2 regions of the Kocuria cellulosilytica genome follow, and region 1 is predicted to be linked to the other one. Evidence: riboswitches for the same ligand, from Rfam matches in the RefSeq annotation. Region 1 holds a riboswitch; the other holds the start of a gene.
What was found. A riboswitch is a leader RNA that binds a small molecule or an ion and turns the genes downstream of it on or off. The one in region 1 is predicted to bind S-adenosylmethionine.
Positions count from the first base shown of each region.

Region 2: another riboswitch for S-adenosylmethionine. It lies ahead of RCG67_RS14095 (acyl-CoA dehydrogenase family protein); the one in region 1 lies ahead of RCG67_RS14805 (MetQ/NlpA family ABC transporter substrate-binding protein).

Region 1 is NZ_JAVFWZ010000011.1:51,351-60,204, forward strand. Features, by position in the region: gene RCG67_RS14780 (DivIVA domain-containing protein) at 1-283, shown strand, start outside; gene RCG67_RS14785 (DUF485 domain-containing protein) at 448-828, shown strand; gene RCG67_RS14790 (monocarboxylic acid transporter) at 832-2,463, shown strand; gene RCG67_RS14795 (GlsB/YeaQ/YmgE family stress response membrane protein) at 2,684-2,953, shown strand; gene dxr (1-deoxy-D-xylulose-5-phosphate reductoisomerase) at 3,081-4,355, shown strand; SAM riboswitch class IV at 4,400-4,516, shown strand; gene RCG67_RS14805 (MetQ/NlpA family ABC transporter substrate-binding protein) at 4,617-5,510, shown strand; gene RCG67_RS14810 (methionine ABC transporter ATP-binding protein) at 5,507-6,586, shown strand; gene RCG67_RS14815 (methionine ABC transporter permease) at 6,643-7,242, shown strand; gene RCG67_RS14820 (M50 family metallopeptidase) at 7,439-8,770, shown strand.
Region 2 is NZ_JAVFWZ010000010.1:61,965-70,818, forward strand. Features, by position in the region: gene RCG67_RS14080 (NAD(P)/FAD-dependent oxidoreductase) at 1-1,012, shown strand, start outside; gene RCG67_RS14085 (LLM class flavin-dependent oxidoreductase) at 1,389-2,759, opposite strand; gene RCG67_RS14090 (MFS transporter) at 2,756-4,168, opposite strand; gene RCG67_RS14095 (acyl-CoA dehydrogenase family protein) at 4,172-5,485, opposite strand; SAM riboswitch class I at 5,589-5,683, opposite strand; gene moeB (molybdopterin-synthase adenylyltransferase MoeB) at 5,840-7,015, opposite strand; gene RCG67_RS14105 (thiazole synthase) at 7,012-7,884, opposite strand; gene thiS (sulfur carrier protein ThiS) at 7,886-8,125, opposite strand; gene RCG67_RS14115 (FAD-dependent oxidoreductase) at 8,122-8,854, opposite strand, start outside.

The DNA.
Region 1 (8,854 bases):
GCACGTCGACGCCCTGGCGCGGCTGCTCCGGAACCGTCTCGACCGCCCGCGCACCCAGCGCTTCCGGCGCCCCTCCCGGCCCCGGGCCCAGGGCTACTCCGCGGCGCACGTGGACGTCCTGTGCGAGCGCCTCGGCGCCCGGCTGACGGGCGCGGTCCCCCTGGAGCCGGCCGAGCTGCGGCGGGCCGTCTTCCCGCCCGCGCAGGGCGAGCGCAGCTACGAGGAGCAGCAGGTGGACGCCTTCCTGGACCGCGCCGTCCAACTGCTCCTGGCCGTCCGCTGAACCGCGCCGCCCAACGGCCCTGTGTATACATGCTGGACCAGGCAACGTCCAGAAACGCCGCCGCATGTCATGTTTGACCGCTGAACAGGAACTTTTGGGCGTTGCGTCTTGCTCCTGTGCATACAACGGCCTAGTGTGGGCCACATCACATGAGGAGGTAGCCCATGGCCAACCAGCCACCCATCGACGCCGACGACCTCGTCGCCGACGTCGACTTCCCCGCGGCCCAGCGGTCGCCAGAGTTCCAGGAGCTGCGGAAGACCCACCGTGGTTTCGTCTTCCCGCTCGCCGTCGTGTTCCTGGTCTGGTACCTGCTGTACGTGGTGCTCGCCATGTACGTGCCGCAGCTGTTCGCCATCCAGGTCATCGGCAACGTCAACCTCGGCGTCGTCCTGGGCCTGCTCCAGTTCGTCACGACCTTCGCGATCACGGGCGCCTACGTGTCCTTCGCCAACCGCAAGCTGGACCCGAAAGCCACGGCCATCCGGGAGCGCCTCGAGCCCGCCCTCGACCTCCCCCGCGGCGCCCACGGACAGGAGAACTGATCGATGAATCCTCTGCACTCCGCGCTCGTGCCCATGGCGGCCGGCACCACGGAGACGGTCGGCACGCCCTGGATCAACATCTCCATCTTCGGCGCGTTCGTCGTCGTCACGATGGTCATCGTCCTGCGGGCCTCGAAGTCCACGGCCACGGCGGCCGACTACTACGCCGGCGGCCGCGGCTTCAGCGGCACCCAGAACGGCCTGGCCATCGCCGGCGACTACCTCTCGGCGGCGTCCTTCCTGGGCATCGTGGGCGCGATCGCCATCCAGGGCTACGACGGGTTCCTGTACTCGATCGGCTTCCTCGTGGCCTGGCTCGTGGCGCTGCTGCTGATCGCGGAGCTCCTGCGCAACACCGGCAAGTTCACGATGGCGGACGTGCTGTCCTTCCGCCTGCGCCAGCGCCCCGTGCGCGTGGCGGCGTCCATCTCCACCCTCGCCGTGTCCGCCTTCTACCTGCTGGCGCAGATGGCCGGCGCCGGCGCCCTGGTGTCCCTGCTGCTGGGCATCGGATCCCGGGCCGGGCAGTCCCTCGTGATCGTGGTCGTGGGCGTGCTCATGATCGTCTACGTCCTCGTGGGCGGCATGAAGGGCACCACCTACGTGCAGATCATCAAGGCGGTGCTCCTGGTCTCCGGCGTGGCGGTCATGACCGTCTGGATCCTGGCGCTGTACGGCTTCAACTTCTCGTCCCTGCTCGGTGACGCGGTCGCCGTCTCCGGCAACCCGGCCATCCTCGAGCCGGGCCTGAAGTACGGCGTGAGCGAGACCAGCAAGCTGGACTTCATCTCCCTGGGCCTGGCCCTCGTCTTCGGCGCCGCGGGCCTGCCCCACGTGCTGATGCGCTTCTACACGGTGCCGACCGCCAAGGAGGCCCGCACCTCCGTGGTCTGGGCCATCGCGCTGATCGGCCTGTTCTACCTCTTCACCCTGATCCTGGGCTTCGGCGCGGCGGCCCTCATCGGCGCCGAGCGGATCCAGGCGGCCCCCGGCGGCGTGAACTCCGCGGCACCGCTGCTGGCGTTCGAGCTCGGCGGCTCGCTGCTGATGGGCATCATCGCGGCGGTGGCCTTCGCCACGATCCTCGCGGTCGTCGCCGGCCTGGCCATCACCGCCTCGGCGTCCTTCGCGCACGACATCTACACCAGTGTCATCAAGAAGGGCGACTCCGACCCCCGCAAGGAGCTGAAGGTCGCCAAGACCACCGTGGTGGTCATCGGCCTCGTCTCCATCGCGGGCGGCATCGGCGCGCAGGGCCAGAACGTCGCGTTCCTCGTGGCGCTCGCCTTCGCGGTCGCGGCCTCGGCGAACCTGCCGACCATCCTGTACTCCCTGTACTGGCGCCGCTTCACCACCCGCGGCGCGGTCTGGTCCATGTACGGCGGCCTGATCATCTCCGTGGGGCTCATCATCTTCTCCCCGGTCATGTCCGGCACCGAGACGTCGATGATCCCGACCGCCGACTTCGCGTGGTTCCCGCTGCAGAACCCGGGCATCGTCTCGATCCCGGCCTCCTTCCTCCTCGGCTTCATCGGTTCCATGACGGAGCGCCGTCTCGAGGACCCGGTCAAGCAGTCCGAGATGGAGGTGCGCTCCCTCACAGGCATCGGGGCGGAGAAGCCCGTCGCCCACTGAGGCAGATCCGCTCCCACCTGGGACGATCCCCGGCCCGCCCGAAGCCCCGGCTTCGGGCGGGCCGGTCCGTGTTCGGCGGACACGCGCGTATTCACTGAAGTAAAAAGACAGGAGGCTGAGCGTCCGCTAGGGTTGGCGACGAAGCCGGCTCAGGGTATTCCTGGGGAACTCGCCGGTTGCTTACAATGAAAGTCCCTCCCGGGACGGATAAGGAGCAATCATGGGAATCATCAGCTGGATCGTCCTCGGCCTCATCGCCGGTGCTCTCGCCAAGCTCATCATGCCGGGCAACCAGGGCGGCGGCATTCTCGTCACCATGGTCCTCGGCATCGTCGGGGCCCTCCTCGGAGGCTTCCTGGGGTCGCTGATCGGCATCGGCGACCTGGAGTCCGTGTTCGACATCGGCACCATCATCACCGCCGTCGTGGGAGCGCTCATCGTGCTCTTCATCTGGGGCGCGGTCACCGGCCGCAAGGGCCGCACGCACTGACCCGGTCCCACCGGTCCACGAGGCCCCGTCCACCGTTCCCGGTGGACGGGGCCTCGTGGCGTCCGCGCCGGGACCGGCATCCGCGTCCGGGGCGGGCCCGCGGGGGGATCCGGGGGATACTGGGGCCATGACGCCCCCCGCCTCCTCGCCCCGCACCCGGCAGACGCCCGAGCTGGCGGCCCTGGTCGCCGCCGGTCCCCGCAGGATCAGCGTCCTCGGCTCGACCGGCTCGATCGGCACCCAGGCCCTCGACGTCGTGCGGGCGGCCCGCGAACTCGAGGGCCGGGCCCCGTTCACCGTGGTCGCCCTCGCCGCCGGGCGGAACCACCTCGAGCTGCTGGCCGAACAGGCCGTCGAGACCCGCGCCGCGCTCGTGGCCACGAGCGGCACCGGCCAGGACGCCGCCCGGCTGGCCCGGCTGATCGCGGAGCGGGCCGCGGCCGCCGGGATGGGGGACTACCGCCCCGAGATCGAGCACGGGCCCGCCGCGGCGTCGGCGGCCGCCGCCCACCCCGGCGCGGACCTGGTCCTCAACGGCATCACCGGCTCCATCGGGCTCGCGCCCACGCTGGCGGCGCTGCGGGCCGGGCACAAGCTCGCGCTGGCGAACAAGGAGTCGCTGATCGCCGGCGGCGCCCTCGTCAAGGCCGCCGCGGTGGCCACCGGGGACCCCGACGCGCTGATCCCCGTGGACTCCGAGCACTCGGCGCTCGCGCAGGCGCTGCGCGGCGGCTCCGCCGGGGAGGTGGACCGGCTCGTGCTGACGGCCTCGGGCGGGCCGTTCCGCGGCCGGTCCCGGGCGGAGCTCGAGGCGGTCACGCCGCAGGACGCGCTGCGCCACCCCACGTGGGACATGGGCCTGATGGTGACGACCAACTCGGCGTCCATGGTGAACAAGGCCCTCGAGGTGCTCGAGGCCCACCTGCTCTTCGACGTCCCCCTCGAGCGGATCGACGTGGTGGTCCACCCCCAGTCGGTGGTCCACTCCATGGTCCAGTTCGTGGACGGCTCCACCCTCGCCCAGGCCTCGCCCCCGGACATGCGCCTGCCCATCGCCCTCGGCCTGGCCTGGCCCCACCGGGTGCCCGGGGCCGCCCCGGCGTGCGACTGGACGCGCGCCACCGAGTGGACCTTCGAGCCCCTGGACCCCGTGGCGTTCCCGGCCGTCGAGCTGATCAAGGCGGCGGGGGAGCGGGGCGGGACCTTCCCCGCGGTGTTCAACGCGGCCAACGAGGAGGCCGTGCACGCCTTCCACGACGGCCGCATCCGCTTCCCGGCCATCGTGGACACGGTCGAGGCGGTGCTGGACGGGCACGACGACGGCGGCCCGCTCGAGCTCGAGGCCGTCCTGGCGGCCGAGCACTGGGCCCGCCGCCGGGCCCGCGAGGTCCTCGCCCGCTGACCCGGCCCGCGGGCCACGGCGCGTCCGTGCTAGTCTGTCGGCCGGATGACGAGTCCCAGCACGAAGCCCTGGCTGGCTGGGCGGCAACCCTCTCCCGTAGTGGGGTGCCCCAGGTGAACCATCCGGCCACGGCCGACGACGGCCGGCGGCAAGTACGGCTCGACGCCTCCCGCGCCCTTCCGCGCGCCGATCGGCCGACGCCGCCGGATCCCGGCCCTGGTGGACACCTCCGACACCTACGGACCCACGGAAAGGCACCACATGCGATCGCAGCGCCTCCCCTTCCTCGCCCTGGCCACCACCCTCGGCCTCGCCCTCACCGCCTGCGGCGGCTCCGCGGGGGAGTCCTCCGGCGAGGGCGTCCTCGCCGACGACAAGGTCACCATCGGTGTCGTGGGCACCGACCCGACCCACGACGCCCTCAAGCAGCTGGCCGAGGAGCAGGGCATCACCGTCGAGTACGTCGACTTCTCCGACTACAACCAGCCGAACCCCGCCAACGAGTCCGGCGACGTGGAGATGACCTGGTTCCAGCACATCCCGTTCCTCGCCGACTACAACAACTCCGCGGGGGGCTCGATCACCCCGGTCGGCTCGACCTCGATCTACCCGCTGGGCCTGTACTCCAACCAGTACGACTCCGTGGAGCAGTTCCAGGAGGGCGACGAGATCGCGGTGCCCAACGACGCCGTGAACCTCTCCCGCGCGCTGCTCGTGCTCGAGGCCGCCGGGCTGGTCGAGCTGACCTCCGACACCCTCATCCCCACCGAGCTCGACGTCGACACCGAGGCCTCGACGGTGACGGTCACCCCGGTCTCCGCGGAGCAGACGGTGCTCTCGCTCGACTCGGTGGCCGGCTCGGTCATCAACAACGACTTCCTCTCCCGGGCGGACATCGACCCGAAGTCCGCGCTCGCCCAGGACGACCCCGACGCCGAGGGCTCCCGCGCCTACGTCAACCTGTTCACCACGACCGAGGAGCTCGCCGACGACGAGACCCTCCGGCAGGTGGCCGACCTCTACCACGAGCAGCCCGTGCTCGACGCCGAGATGACGGAGACCAAGGACACCGCCGTCCCGCTGCAGCTGGAGCAGCAGGAGCTGCAGGAGTTGACGGAGCGCTACCAGCAGGAGCTCAAGGACCAGGAGCAGTGAGCGCGGCGGTCCCCACCGGGCCGTCCGCACCCGGGCGCCCGGACGAGGTGCTCGTGCGCTTCAGCAACGTCTCCAAGACCTTCCGCACCGGCTCCGGCCGGGCGGCGCGCGAGGTGGTGGCGGTCGACGACGTCAGCCTCGACGTCCGCCGCGGCGAGATCTTCGGCGTGATCGGCTACTCCGGGGCGGGCAAGTCCACCCTCGTGCGCCTGATCAACGGGCTCGAGCCCATCACCTCCGGCTCCCTGACCGTGGAGGGCTTCGAGGTGGCCGGCCGGCGCGAGACCGAGCTGGCGCCGGTGCGGCAGGAGATCGGCATGATCTTCCAGCAGTTCAACCTCTTCACCTCCCGCACCGTCGCCGGCAACGTCGAGTACCCGCTCAAGCGGGCCGGCTGGCCGAAGGAGAAGCGCCGGGCGCGGGTGGCCGAGCTGCTCGAGTTCGTGGGCCTGGCCGCGCGCGCCGGCAACTACCCGGAGCAGCTCTCCGGCGGGCAGAAGCAGCGCGTGGGCATCGCCCGCGCCCTGGCGACCAGCCCGAAGCTGCTCCTGGCCGACGAGTCGACGAGCGCCCTCGACCCGGAGACCACGCAGGAGGTGCTGCAGGTGCTGCAGCGGGTCAACCGGGAGCTGGGCATCACCATCGTGATCATCACCCACGAGATGGACGTGGTCCGGGCGATCGCGGACCGCGTGGCCGTGATGCAGGACGGGAAGGTCGTGGAGCACGGCTCGACCGTGGACATCTTCGCCCGGCCCCGCACCGAGACCGCCCACCGCTTCGTCTCCTCCGTCCTGCACTCGGAGCCCGACGCCCGCGAGGTGGAGCGGCTGCGCCGCGCCCACCGCGGGCGCCTGGTGATCGTCGACGTCGGCGACGGCGTGGACATCGGCGGGGTGCTCTCCGACGGCGCCGCCCGCGGGGTCCGCTTCACCATCGCCTACGGCGGGATCAGCGTGCTCCAGGAGCAGTCCTTCGGGTCCCTGACCTTCGAGCTGACGGGCGAGGACACGGCCGTGCAGGCCGTGGTCGACGAGATGTCCCGCATCACGACCCTGAGAGAGGTGGCCGCGTGAACGACTGGTCCGTCCTGGGACCCGAGCTGCTGGCCGCGCTCGGGGAGACCCTGTACATGGTGGCCGTCACGCTGCTGCTCGCCGGCCTGCTCGGCCTGCTCGTGGGCGTGGGCCTCTACGTCACCCGCCGCGGCAACATCCTGGAGAACCGCGCGGTCCACGAGGGCCTCAACCTCGTGGTGAACTTCGTCCGGCCGATCCCGTTCATCATCCTGCTGGCCGCGCTCGGACCGGTGACCCAGGACGTCGTCGGCACCCGGCTCGGGCCCAACGCGGCGATCTTCGCGATGACGATCGGCGCGATGTTCGCCGTGGCACGGATCGTCGAGCAGAACCTCATGAGCGTGGACCCCGGTGTCGTCGAGGCGGCCCGCTCGATGGGCGTCTCCCGCGGCAGGATCATCACCACGGTGATCCTGCCCGAGGCGCTGGGGCCCCTGGTGCTCGGCTACACCTTCCTGGTCATCGGCATCACGGACATGTCCGCGATGGCCGGGGCCATCGGCGCCGGCGGCCTGGGCGACTTCGCCCTGCGGCTCGGCTACCAGCGGTTCAACGACGAGGTCACGTGGGCGGCGGTCGCCGTCATCGTGGTCCTGGTCCAGCTCGTGCAGGTGGTGGGCAACCGGCTGGCCCGCCGGATCCTGCGCCGCTGAGGCGCCCCCCCCGGACACCCCGCGACGGCCGGTGCGTCTCCTCCCGGGAGGCGCACCGGCCGTCGTCGTGGCCCGGTGCGCCTGCCACCCGCCGTCCAGGATGGTGGTGCAGACTGGTCCTCGCCGTGCCGCGCGCACGGCCCCGCCGTCCCCGGCGCCCGTCGGGGACCCTCGACGATCCCGGGAGGTCCGACGGATGGGCGTCGTGCTGTTCCTCGTGGGCGTGCTGCTGGCCGCGGTCGCCATCGCGGTCTCCATCGCCCTCCACGAGATCGGCCACCTGGTGCCGGCCAAGCTCTTCGGCGTGCGCGTCACGCAGTACATGGTCGGCTTCGGGCGCACCCTGTTCTCCCGCCGCCGGGGCGAGACGGAGTACGGGCTCAAGGCGGTCCCGCTGGGCGGCTACATCTCCATGGTGGGCATGTACCCGCCGGCGCGCGCCGGCGCGACGGCCCGGGTCTCGAGCACCGGCGTGTTCCAGCAGCTGGCGGCCGAGGCCCGCGGCGCCGCGGGCGGGCTCGCTCCCGGGGACGAGGAGCGCGCGTTCTACCGTCTGCCGGTGGGGAAGCGGATCGTGATCATGCTCGGCGGCCCGGTGATGAACCTGCTGCTCGGGGCCCTGTGCCTCGCCGTGCTGCTCTCCGGCTTCGGGACCGCGGCGCCCACCACCACGGTCGCGTGGGTCTCCGAGTGCGTGGTGGCCGCCGAGCGCCAGGCCGCCGGGCAGGCCGAGTGCCGCCCGGAGGACCCCCAGGCCCCCGCGAACGCCGCCGGGCTGCGCCCCGGGGACGTCGTCACCGCCGTCGACGGCGCCCCGGTCGCCTCCTGGGACGAGCTCACGGGCCGCATCCGCGACCGGGCCGGGGAGCGGATCCCGGTGCTGGTCGAGCGGGACGGACGGACCGTGACCACCGAGCTCACCCCGATCCTGTCGTCGCGTCCCGTGCTGGACGACTCCGGCGCCGCGGTGACCGGCGAGGACGGCGCCCCCCGCTACGAGCGGGTCGGCTTCATCGGCATCAGCCCGACCACCGAGCCCGTCCGGCAGCCGCTGACCGCGGTGCCCCCCGCGGTGCTCGACGGCCTGCAGCAGATCGCCGGGGTCGTCCTGCACCTGCCGCAGCGGATCTACGAGGTCGCGGAGGCCGCGTTCTCCGACGCGCCGCGGGACCCGGACGGGCCGATCTCCGTGGTGGGGATCGGGAGGATCTCGGGGGAGATCGCCGCGCACGAGGAGATCGCGCTGCGGGACAAGGCCGCCACCCTCGTGGGGCTCGTCGGCTCCGTGAACATGGCGCTGTTCGTGTTCAACCTGCTCCCGCTGCTGCCGCTCGACGGCGGGCACGTCGCCGGGGCCCTGTGGGAGGGGCTGCGGCGGGGCGGCGCCCGGCTCCTCGGCCGGCGCGACCCCGGCCCGTTCGACCCCGCCCGGCTGCTGCCGGTGACCTACGCGGTGGCCGTGCTGATGATCGGGATGTCCGTGCTGCTGGTCTACGCGGACATCGTCGACCCGGTCCGGCTCTTCTGAGCCCGACCCCGGCGCACCGGCGAAGCCGGCCCCGGAGCCCTGGGACCCGGCCGCCCGGCGTTCGGCCAGGGAGGAATTCCGCCC
Region 2 (8,854 bases), on a different contig from region 1:
GCACAGCGTGATGCCCCGCGGCGTGCGATGGATCCAGGACCGTGTCCAGGCACTGGATCCGGCGGCACGGACAGCCACGCTGTCCTCCGGCGAGCACATCGGCTACCGGGACGTCGTGATCTGCGCGGGCTCCTCCCCGGACTGGGACCGTGTCCCCGGCAGTGTCGAGGCGATGGCCGGCCCGCACGCCTCGACCAACTACACCGTGGAGCTGGCCCCCCGGACCTGGGAGCTGCTCCGCGGGCTGCGCCGCGGCCGGGCGCTGTTCACCATCCCGGACGGCCCGGCGCCCACTCCGCAGATCGGGCAGAAGATCCTCTACCTGGCCTGCGACTACTGGCAGCGCCAGGGTGTCCTGCAGGACATCGAGGTGACCCTGCTGACGCCCACCGCCACCGTGTTCGGCCAGCCGGACGTGGACCGGGTGCTGCAGCCCTGGGTCCGGCGCTACGGCATCACGGTCCTGACGAGCGCCCACGTGCAGTCGATCGACGCCGGCTCCCGCCGGCTGCGAGCCACGGTCGACGGGACGCCCCGGGACCTGCCCTACGACCTGCTGCACCACAGCCCCGTCCACCGGGCCCCGGCCTGGATCGCCGACGCGGGACTGGGCGTCGCGCCGGGCCCGGGCACCACTTGGGCCGGCTACGCGGACGTGGATGCACAGACCCTGCGGCACCGCCGCGTGCCCACCGTGTGGGCCTGCGGGGACGCGGCCGCGCTGGAGACCGCCTCGTCCGGCGGGGCACTGCGCCACCAGACGAAGATCCTCACCGAGAACCTCCTGGCCACCCGCGATGGTCGAGAGCCCACCGCCTTCTACGACGGGTACACCGTGACCCCCGTGACCGTGCAGCGGGGCCGGGCCGTGCTGGCCGAGTTCGACCGGGACAACGAACTGGCACCCAGCATCCCCGGCGTGCCGCTGCTGGCCCCGAACCGCGTCTCCTGGTTCTTCGACCTCGAGGTCCTCCCCCGGGACTACTGGAACGTGATCCTCCGGGGCTTCTAGTGGACCATGTGTGGACACATCCGTGGCGCCTCGTTCCCCTCTCCGATGGCACCTGATTGCCCGCGCCCCCAGTCGTCGCGGCACGAGCTGTGAGAAAGGAGGGTCGGAAATCGGGAGGCCCCGAGAAGCAAGACTCATGCATCTGCACAGGATTGTGCGCCGCGATATTACTGTCTGGTACTTCTCGGGCAGCACCGGCCCCCACGCCGGTGCAGCGACTCCCATGATCCGTTCCCCGGCGGTCGGGGGTCGCCTTCTGCGCCTCGGCGCGGCGAAGTGCTCCTGCCCTCTCCCGGGCAGGAGCACTTCGTGCCGAGGATCCGGGTCGGCGGCCGACCGCCGGACCGTCGAGCGGTGTGCCCCGACGGCTCGGCGGTCACCGGCGGTAGGAGGCCCCGCGGTGGTCATCGGCCAGCCGCGGACCGGCCCCGGTCAGCGCCTCGCGCAGCGTCCTGCCGGCGGGGAGGGCCCCGGGCTCCGGCAGCAGGCCCCGGCGCCGCAGCTCGGGCGACACCATCGTGGTGAACCGCTCCAGGTCCGCCGGCCGCACGGCCGCCGAGATGTTGAAGCCGTCGACTCCGGCCTCCTCGCGCCAGCGCTCCAGCTCGTCCGCCACGGTGCCGGGGGCGCCGGCGATGACGGGCCCGCGGCCGCCGATGGCCACGAACTCGGCCAGGTCCCGCACCGTCCAGGTCCGGTCGGGGGACAGCGAGGTGAACGCCGCGAGCGCGGACTGGTTGGCGTCGGTGGCCACGTACTCGAGCGGCGCCTCGGGGTCCGCCCCGGAGAGGTCGACCCCGGTCCAGCCGCCGAACAGGGACAGCGCCCCCTCGATGTCCACGTGCCGGCGGTACCCCGCCAGTCTGGCGTGGGCCTCCTCGTCGGTCTCGGCGACCACCACCGTGGCCATGGTGAAGGTCTTCACGGCGTCCTCGTCCCGCCCCCGCTCGGCGAGCTCGGCCCGGACGCCGTCGGTCCACCGGCGCACGAGCTGCGGGGTGTTGCCGATGAAGAAGATGGCCTCGGCGTGGTCGACGGCGAACTGCTGCCCGCGCTTCGAGGCGCCGGCCTGGAACAGCAGCGGAGTGCCCTGGGGCCCGGGGTGGGTCAGCGCGTGGCCGGGCACGGAGAACCAGGTGCCCTCGTGGCCGACGGGGTGCGAGAGGTCGGGGTCCACGAAGACCCCGGCGGCGGCGTCGGCCTTCACGGCCCCGGGCTCGAAGGATCCCTCGAGGAGCTTGTACATGACCTCCATGTACTCGTCGGCGCGGTCGTAGCGCTCGTCGTGCGGGATCTGCCGGTCCATGCCCAGGTTCCGGGCGGCGGAGTCCTGGTAGGAGGTGACCACGTTCCACGCCACCCGGCCGCGGGTGAAGTGGTCCAGGGTCGCGAAGGTGCGGGCCAGCAGGTAGGGGGCCTCGTAGGTGACCGAGGCGGTCACCCCGAAGCCGAGCCGCTCGGTCGCCGCGGCCATCGCCGGCACCGCGACGAGCGGGTCGAGCAGCGGGTACTGCACTCCCCCGCGGGCGGTGGCCTCGGTCCCGCCGCCGTACACGTCGTAGACGCCCGGGATGTCGGCCAGGAACAGCGAGGCGAAGCCGCCCTCCTCGAGGGTGCGGGCCAGGGACGTCCAGTACTCGAGCGTGTCGAACTGCGTGACCCCGGCCTCGGGGTGGCGCCACAGTCCCGGTGACTGGTGCACGGGCACCATCATGTCGAAGGCGTTCAGCAGCAGGGGGCGGGTCATACGGTGCTCCTCGCGGGGGTGGTCTCGGAGGTGGTCCCGGCGTCGGCGGATCGGATCGCGCCGAGCACGGTGCGGACGTCGTGCAGGTCGGTGAGCTCGGTGCCGCGCTGTTCGCGGGCGGGGTCCTTCGCGGCCAGGGCGGCGACGATCGAGAGCACGGCCAGCCCGGAGAGGTAGCCGGCGATCAGCCACGGGGTGCCCCCGCCGGCGGCGAACAGCAGGGCGGCGATCATCGGCATCAGCCCGCCGCCCAGGACGGTGCCGACCTGGTAGCCGAAGCTCACCCCCGAGTAGCGCACGTGCACCGGGAACTGCTCGGCGAACCAGGCCGCCTGCGGCCCGTAGATCGCGTCGTGGACGAGGTTGATGCCCAGGATCACCACGAGCGGCAGCAGGGCGAGCGGACCGGTGTCGAGGAAGGCGAACAGCACCCAGCCGAAGACGCCGATCGCCGCGTAGGCGGTCACCGAGACGACCTTGCGGCCCACCCGGTCGGAGAGCCAGCCCCAGAAAGGGGTGGAGAACAGGCCGATGGCCGAGGCGATCATCACCGCGGTCACGCCCGCGGCGCTGTCCCCGCGCACGTCCCGCAGGTAGGTCAGCATGTAGACCGTCACCAGGTAGTAGACGGCGTTCTGGGCCAGGCGCAGGCCGATCGTGACCAGCAGCGGGCGGCGGTGGTGGGTCAGCAGCTCCCGCAGGGGCGCGGTGGCCACGTTGCCGGAGGCCCGGTGCGCCAGGAACTCCGGGGCGTCGGCCACGCCGAGGCGGATCCACAGGCCGATCGCCACCAGCAGGGCCGAGAGCAGGAAGGGGATGCGCCAGCCGTAGGCGGCGAACTGCTCCTCGCTCATGACGTTCTGCACGATGAAGAACGCCCCGGTGGCCAGCAGCATGCCGGCCGAGGACCCGATCTGGGTGAAGGACCCGAAGAACCCGCGGTGCCGGGCCGGTGAGTGCTCCACGCTCAGCAGCGCGGAGCCGCCCCACTCGGCGCCGGCGGACAGGCCCTGGAGGATGCGCAGGACCACGAGCCCGACGACGGCCCACCAGCCGATCACCTCGTAGGTCGGCAGCAGCCCGATCAGGGTGGAGGCCACGCCCATGAGCATCAGGGAGGCCACCAGCAGGGCCTTGCGGCCGATCCGGTCGCCCAGGTGCCCGGCGACGATCCCGCCCAGGGGCCGGGCGATCACCCCGACCGCGAGCGTGGCGAAGGACGCGACGATGCCGCCGAGCTCGGTGGCCATGGGGAAGAACTGGACGTTGAAGACCAGCGCGGCGGCGGTGCCGTAGAGGTAGAAGTCGTACCACTCGATGGTGGTCCCGGCGAAGGCCGAGGCCAGGACGCGCTTCTTGCCGTGGACGATGCTGCTGCGTCCCGGGGCGGCCGTGGTCGTGGTGCTCATGGGTCAGGCTCCTGGGGTTCGGTCGGCGGGGGTCCTCGCGTCGCCGATGGCGTTCAGGCCCTCCGGCAGGGTGCCGTTGATGAGGTAGTCGCCGAGGGCGCGGGCACGGAAGGCGATCGGGTTGTGGGTGGCCACGGTCTGGGCGTTGCGCCAGTGCCGGTCCAGCCCCTTGGCCGTGGACGTGGCGGAGGCGCCCACGGTGAGGAACAGGTCCTGGGCCGCGCCGAGCGCCAGCTCCGGGACGGTGACCTGGGCGTGCTCCACGGCGATCTCGGACTCGTGCAGTGCCGCCGGGAGAGCCCCGGTGAACTCCGGCCGGTCGGCGCCGGCCGCTGCGGCGGCGGCGATCCCGGCGTCCAGGGCACGGGCGGCGTGCAGGACGGTGGCCTCGGCGGCGAAGGCCTTGGCGGAGATCCGGCCGGTGGCCTCCTGGATCAGCGGGTCGTCGCGGAACGGCAGGCCGAGCCCGGTGTTGAAGGTCCGCCGGCGGGCGGCGATGGTGTCCACGGCGTCCCGCCGGGCGGCCCGGGCGATGCCGGCCAGGACGGCCAGCAGCACGAGCTGGAAGAAGGCGGCCTCGTGGACGGCCTCCGCGCTGCCGGCGGTGCGGTCCAGCACGGCGTCGTCCGGGACGCGCACCCGGTCGAAGACCGCGGTGCCGGTGCCGGTGAGCTTCTGCCCGAAGCCGTCCCAGTCGTCCTCGAGCGTGACGCCCTCGGCGTCCGTGGGGACGACGGCGAAGCGGCGGCCGTCCCGGCCGTCCAGGGCGGCCGAGACGCGGGTGTAGTCGGAGAAGACCGAGCCGGTGGCGTAGTACTTCCGGCCGGTGAGCTCCCAGCCCGCGGCGCTCCGGCTCAGCACGGTGTTCAGGGTGCCGAGCGCGTTGCCGCCCTTCTCCGTGGAGGCGTTGCCCACGGTGGCCCCGGCCAGCACCCGCGGGTACCAGACCTCCTGGAGCTCAGAGGGCAGGAAGCGCAGGGACTCCACGAAGCCGGAGTGGGAGCGGTAGAGGTGGGCGATGTTGGAGTCGGCCTCGGCCAGGTCGACCAGCAGCCGGGTGAAGTCCTCGAGGCCGACCTCCGGACCGCCGTGGGCCGCCGGGACGCGCAGGGCGCCGAAGCCGGCCCGGTCCAGCCGGCGGACCTCCGCGTGGGGCAGCACGCGCTGGAGGTCCCGGTCCAGGGAGCCGGCGGCGATCTCCGCGAACAGGGGCCGGAAGTGCTCCTGGAGCCCGGCGTAGTCCCGGGGCAGGCCGGCGGCGGGGTTCGTGCCGGCGCGGGAACGGACAGCGGTCCTCTCGACCGTGGTGCGGGTCATGCGGTGGTCCTCTCGGTCGCACCGAGGAGGCCGGTCGCGCCAGGGCCGGCCCGGTGACGGCAGCGCCGGGCGCCGACGTCGGGGACCGGCTGCCGATCCGGGATCTCCATCGGTTCTGGCCTTAGCACCCTGACCCCGGAGGAGGGCGGGTTGCTGCGGCGTCGTCGAGCCAGATCTCTCAGCCGCTCTGAATGGGACGTCCGACATCGCACCAGACCAGCGGGGTCCGGGGCCAGCCGATGACCTGTGCGCGTCATCGGGTGTCACGACGACGTCACAGACGGTCATCTCGTCCGGAGTGGTGTACCGACCCGGTCGTTCGCCCAGGGAAGGAGGAGAGCGCGGCGGACCGCCTCAGTAGACCGGCTGGTCCGGGGCCACCTGCTCCACCCAGGCGAGCACCCCGCCCTCGAGGTGACGGACCCGCTCCTCCCGCCCGGCGTAGAAGGGCCGCAGCGCGGCGAGCGCGGTCGCGGAGCGGGCCCCGGCCTTGCAGTGCAGCACGAGGTCCGCGCCGCGGGCCTCCGAGGGCAGGGCGTCCGCGCCGCGGTCCAGGATCTCCTGCAGGGGCACGGGCACGGCGCCGTCGATGGCCACGAGCTCCCGCTCCCAGTCCTCGCGCACGTCCACCAGGGCGAAGGACGCCTCGCCGCGGGAGCGGCGCTCGAGCAGCCGGGCCAGCTCGGCCGCCCCGACGGTCTCGGCGGGGTCCGCCCCGGGCAGTGCGCAGCCGGCGGCGGGCCGGGCCACCGCGGTGACCGGGGCGGCGTCCGGGTCCGGGGCCAGCCGCATCTCGCGCCAGGTCATGGCGAGCGCGTCGTGCAGCAGCACCCGCCCGAGCAGGGGCTCCCCGGTGCCGGTGATCAGCTTGACGGCCTCGGTGACCATGACCGAGCCGATGGTCGCGGGGAGCATGCCGAAGACCCCGCCCTCGGCGCAGCTGGGCACCTCGCCGTCCGGCGGGGCCTCGGGGTAGAGGTCCCGGTAGGTGGGCCCGTGCCCGGCCCAGAAGACGCTGACCTGACCCTCGAAGCGCAGGATGGAGCCCCACACGCAGGGGGTGCCGGTCAGGGCGGCGGCGTCGCTGACCACGTAGCGGGTCGTGAAGTTGTCGGCGCCGTCAAGGACGAGGTCGTACCCGCGGACGATGTCCACGGCGTTGTCCGCGTCCAGCCGGACGGGATGGGTGCGGACCTCGACCAGCGGGTTGAGCGCTGTGACGGCCTCGGCGGCGGAGACGGCCTTGGGCCGGCCGACGTCGGCGGTGGTGTGCACCACCTGGCGCTGCAGGTTGGAGAGCGACACGACGTCGTCGTCGACGATCCCGATGGTCCCCACCCCCGCCGCCGCGAGGTACTGCAGGGCCGGGGCGCCCAGTCCCCCGGCGCCGACGACGAGCACGCGGGCGCGGCCCAGCCGCCGCTGGCCGAGCGGCCCGATCCCGGGCAGGGTCAGGTGCCGGGCGTAGCGCTCGAGCTCCTCGCGGGTCAGCTCGGGGCCGGGCGCCACGAGCGGGGGCAGCGGGCTCACGGCCGCTCCCCCACGGGCGCCCAGTCACCGCGCGGGACGTCGGCCGGGCCGGCGGCGGGCCCGTCGTCGGGGGCGTCCGTGCCGACCCGCCCGGCCATGGGCGAGGACGCGTGGGCGTGGCGGCGGGCGGGGATGCGCCCGGCCCCGGCGGCGAGCCGGCCGGCGAGCACGGCGTGGCGCATCGCGGTGGCCATCGCCACCGGGTCCTGGGCGCGGGTGACGGCGCTGGCGAGCAGCACGGCGTCGCAGCCCAGCTCCATGGCCAGGGCGGCCTCGGAGGCGGTGCCGATCCCGGCGTCGAGCACCACGGGCACCGATGCTCGGGAGGCGATGAGCTCGATGTTGTGCGGGTTGAGGATGCCCAGGCCCGTGCCGATGGGGGCGCCCAGGGGCATCACCGCCGCCGCGCCCAGGTCCTCGAGGCGCCGGGCCACGGCGGGGTCGTCCGAGGTGTAGGCGAAGACCTCGAAGCCGCGGGCCACGAGCTGCTCGGTGGCGTCGAGGAGTTCCACCACGTCGGGCAGCAGTGTGTCCTCGTCGGCGATGACCTCGAGCTTGACCCAGTCGGTCTCGAGCGCCTCCCGCCCGAGCTCCGCGGTCAGCAGCGCGTCCCGGGCGGTGTAGCAGCCGGCGGTGTTGGGCAGGATCCGGATGTCGTTGCGCTCGAGCATCGCGAACAGCGAGTCCCCCTGGCCGGGGGCGTAGCGGCGCAGGGCCACGGTGGTCAGCTCGGTGCCGGAGGCCAGCAGCGCCTGCTCGAGGGTGTGCAGCGAGCTGAGGCCTCCGGTGCCCATGATCAGCCGGGAGGACAGTTCCGTGCCGTCGAGCACCAGCGGGTCGTGCACGGGGTGGGGGTGCGGGTGGGTCACGTCAGCCTCCTTGGACGGCGGTGATGATCTCGACGGCCTGGCCCTCGGCCACGGGCGTGCGGGCCCAGCGGCTGCGGGGGACGACCGCGGCGTCCACGGCCACGGCGACGCCGAGGCGGCCGCCGTCCCGCGGGGCGCCGTCCGGGCCCAGGGCGCGGCCGACGGTCTCGGCGACGAGGTCGACGACGGTGGCGTCCTCCGCCGCCGTGTGCGGCCGGCCGTTGAGGGTGATGGCGGTCATCGGGTGCTCCTGTTCCCGGGGCCGGGCCCGGCGGCGGCCGGGGCGGGGTCCCCTCGACGGGCCTCGACGGGGCGGTCGAAGCGGTGCGGGTCGGTGGTGGCGAGGTGCTCGGCGTCGGCGCCGGGATCCGGTCCGGCGCCGCCGACGACGAGCTGCGCGGCGAGCCGGGCGGCCAGCGGGGCCAGCAGGACGCCGTGGCGGAAGTAGCCGGTGGAGACCACGAGCCCCGGCACGGGCGAGCCGTCCGGGTCGCGGACCCGCCCCAGGTACGGGATGTCGTCCGGGGTGCCGGGCCGCGCGCGGGCCAGCACCTCGACGAGCTCGAGGTCGGCGACACCGGGCACCAGCGCCTGGGCGTCGCGCAGCAGCCGGAACACGCCGCCGGCGCTGGGGCCGGCGAGGTCGTCCTCGCGGGAGGTCGCCCCGATCACCACGGTCCCGTCGGTGCGGGGCACCAGGTAGACGGGCGTCCCGTGCACCAGGCTGCGGACGGTGCGCTCGAGCAGCTCGGGCGCACCGGCGGGGACCCGGGCGCGCAGGATGTCCCCGTGCACCGGGCGCAGGGGAGGGTGCCAGCCCTCCGGCAGCTCCTCGAGGTCGCCGAGGCCGGTCCCCGGGGCGAGCACGGTCCAGGCCGCCGAGACCATCCCGCCGTCGGCCAGGCGGACGCCGGTCACGGCGCCCTCGGCGCTGCGGCGCAGCCCCGTGGCGCGGCCGTGGACGAGCCGG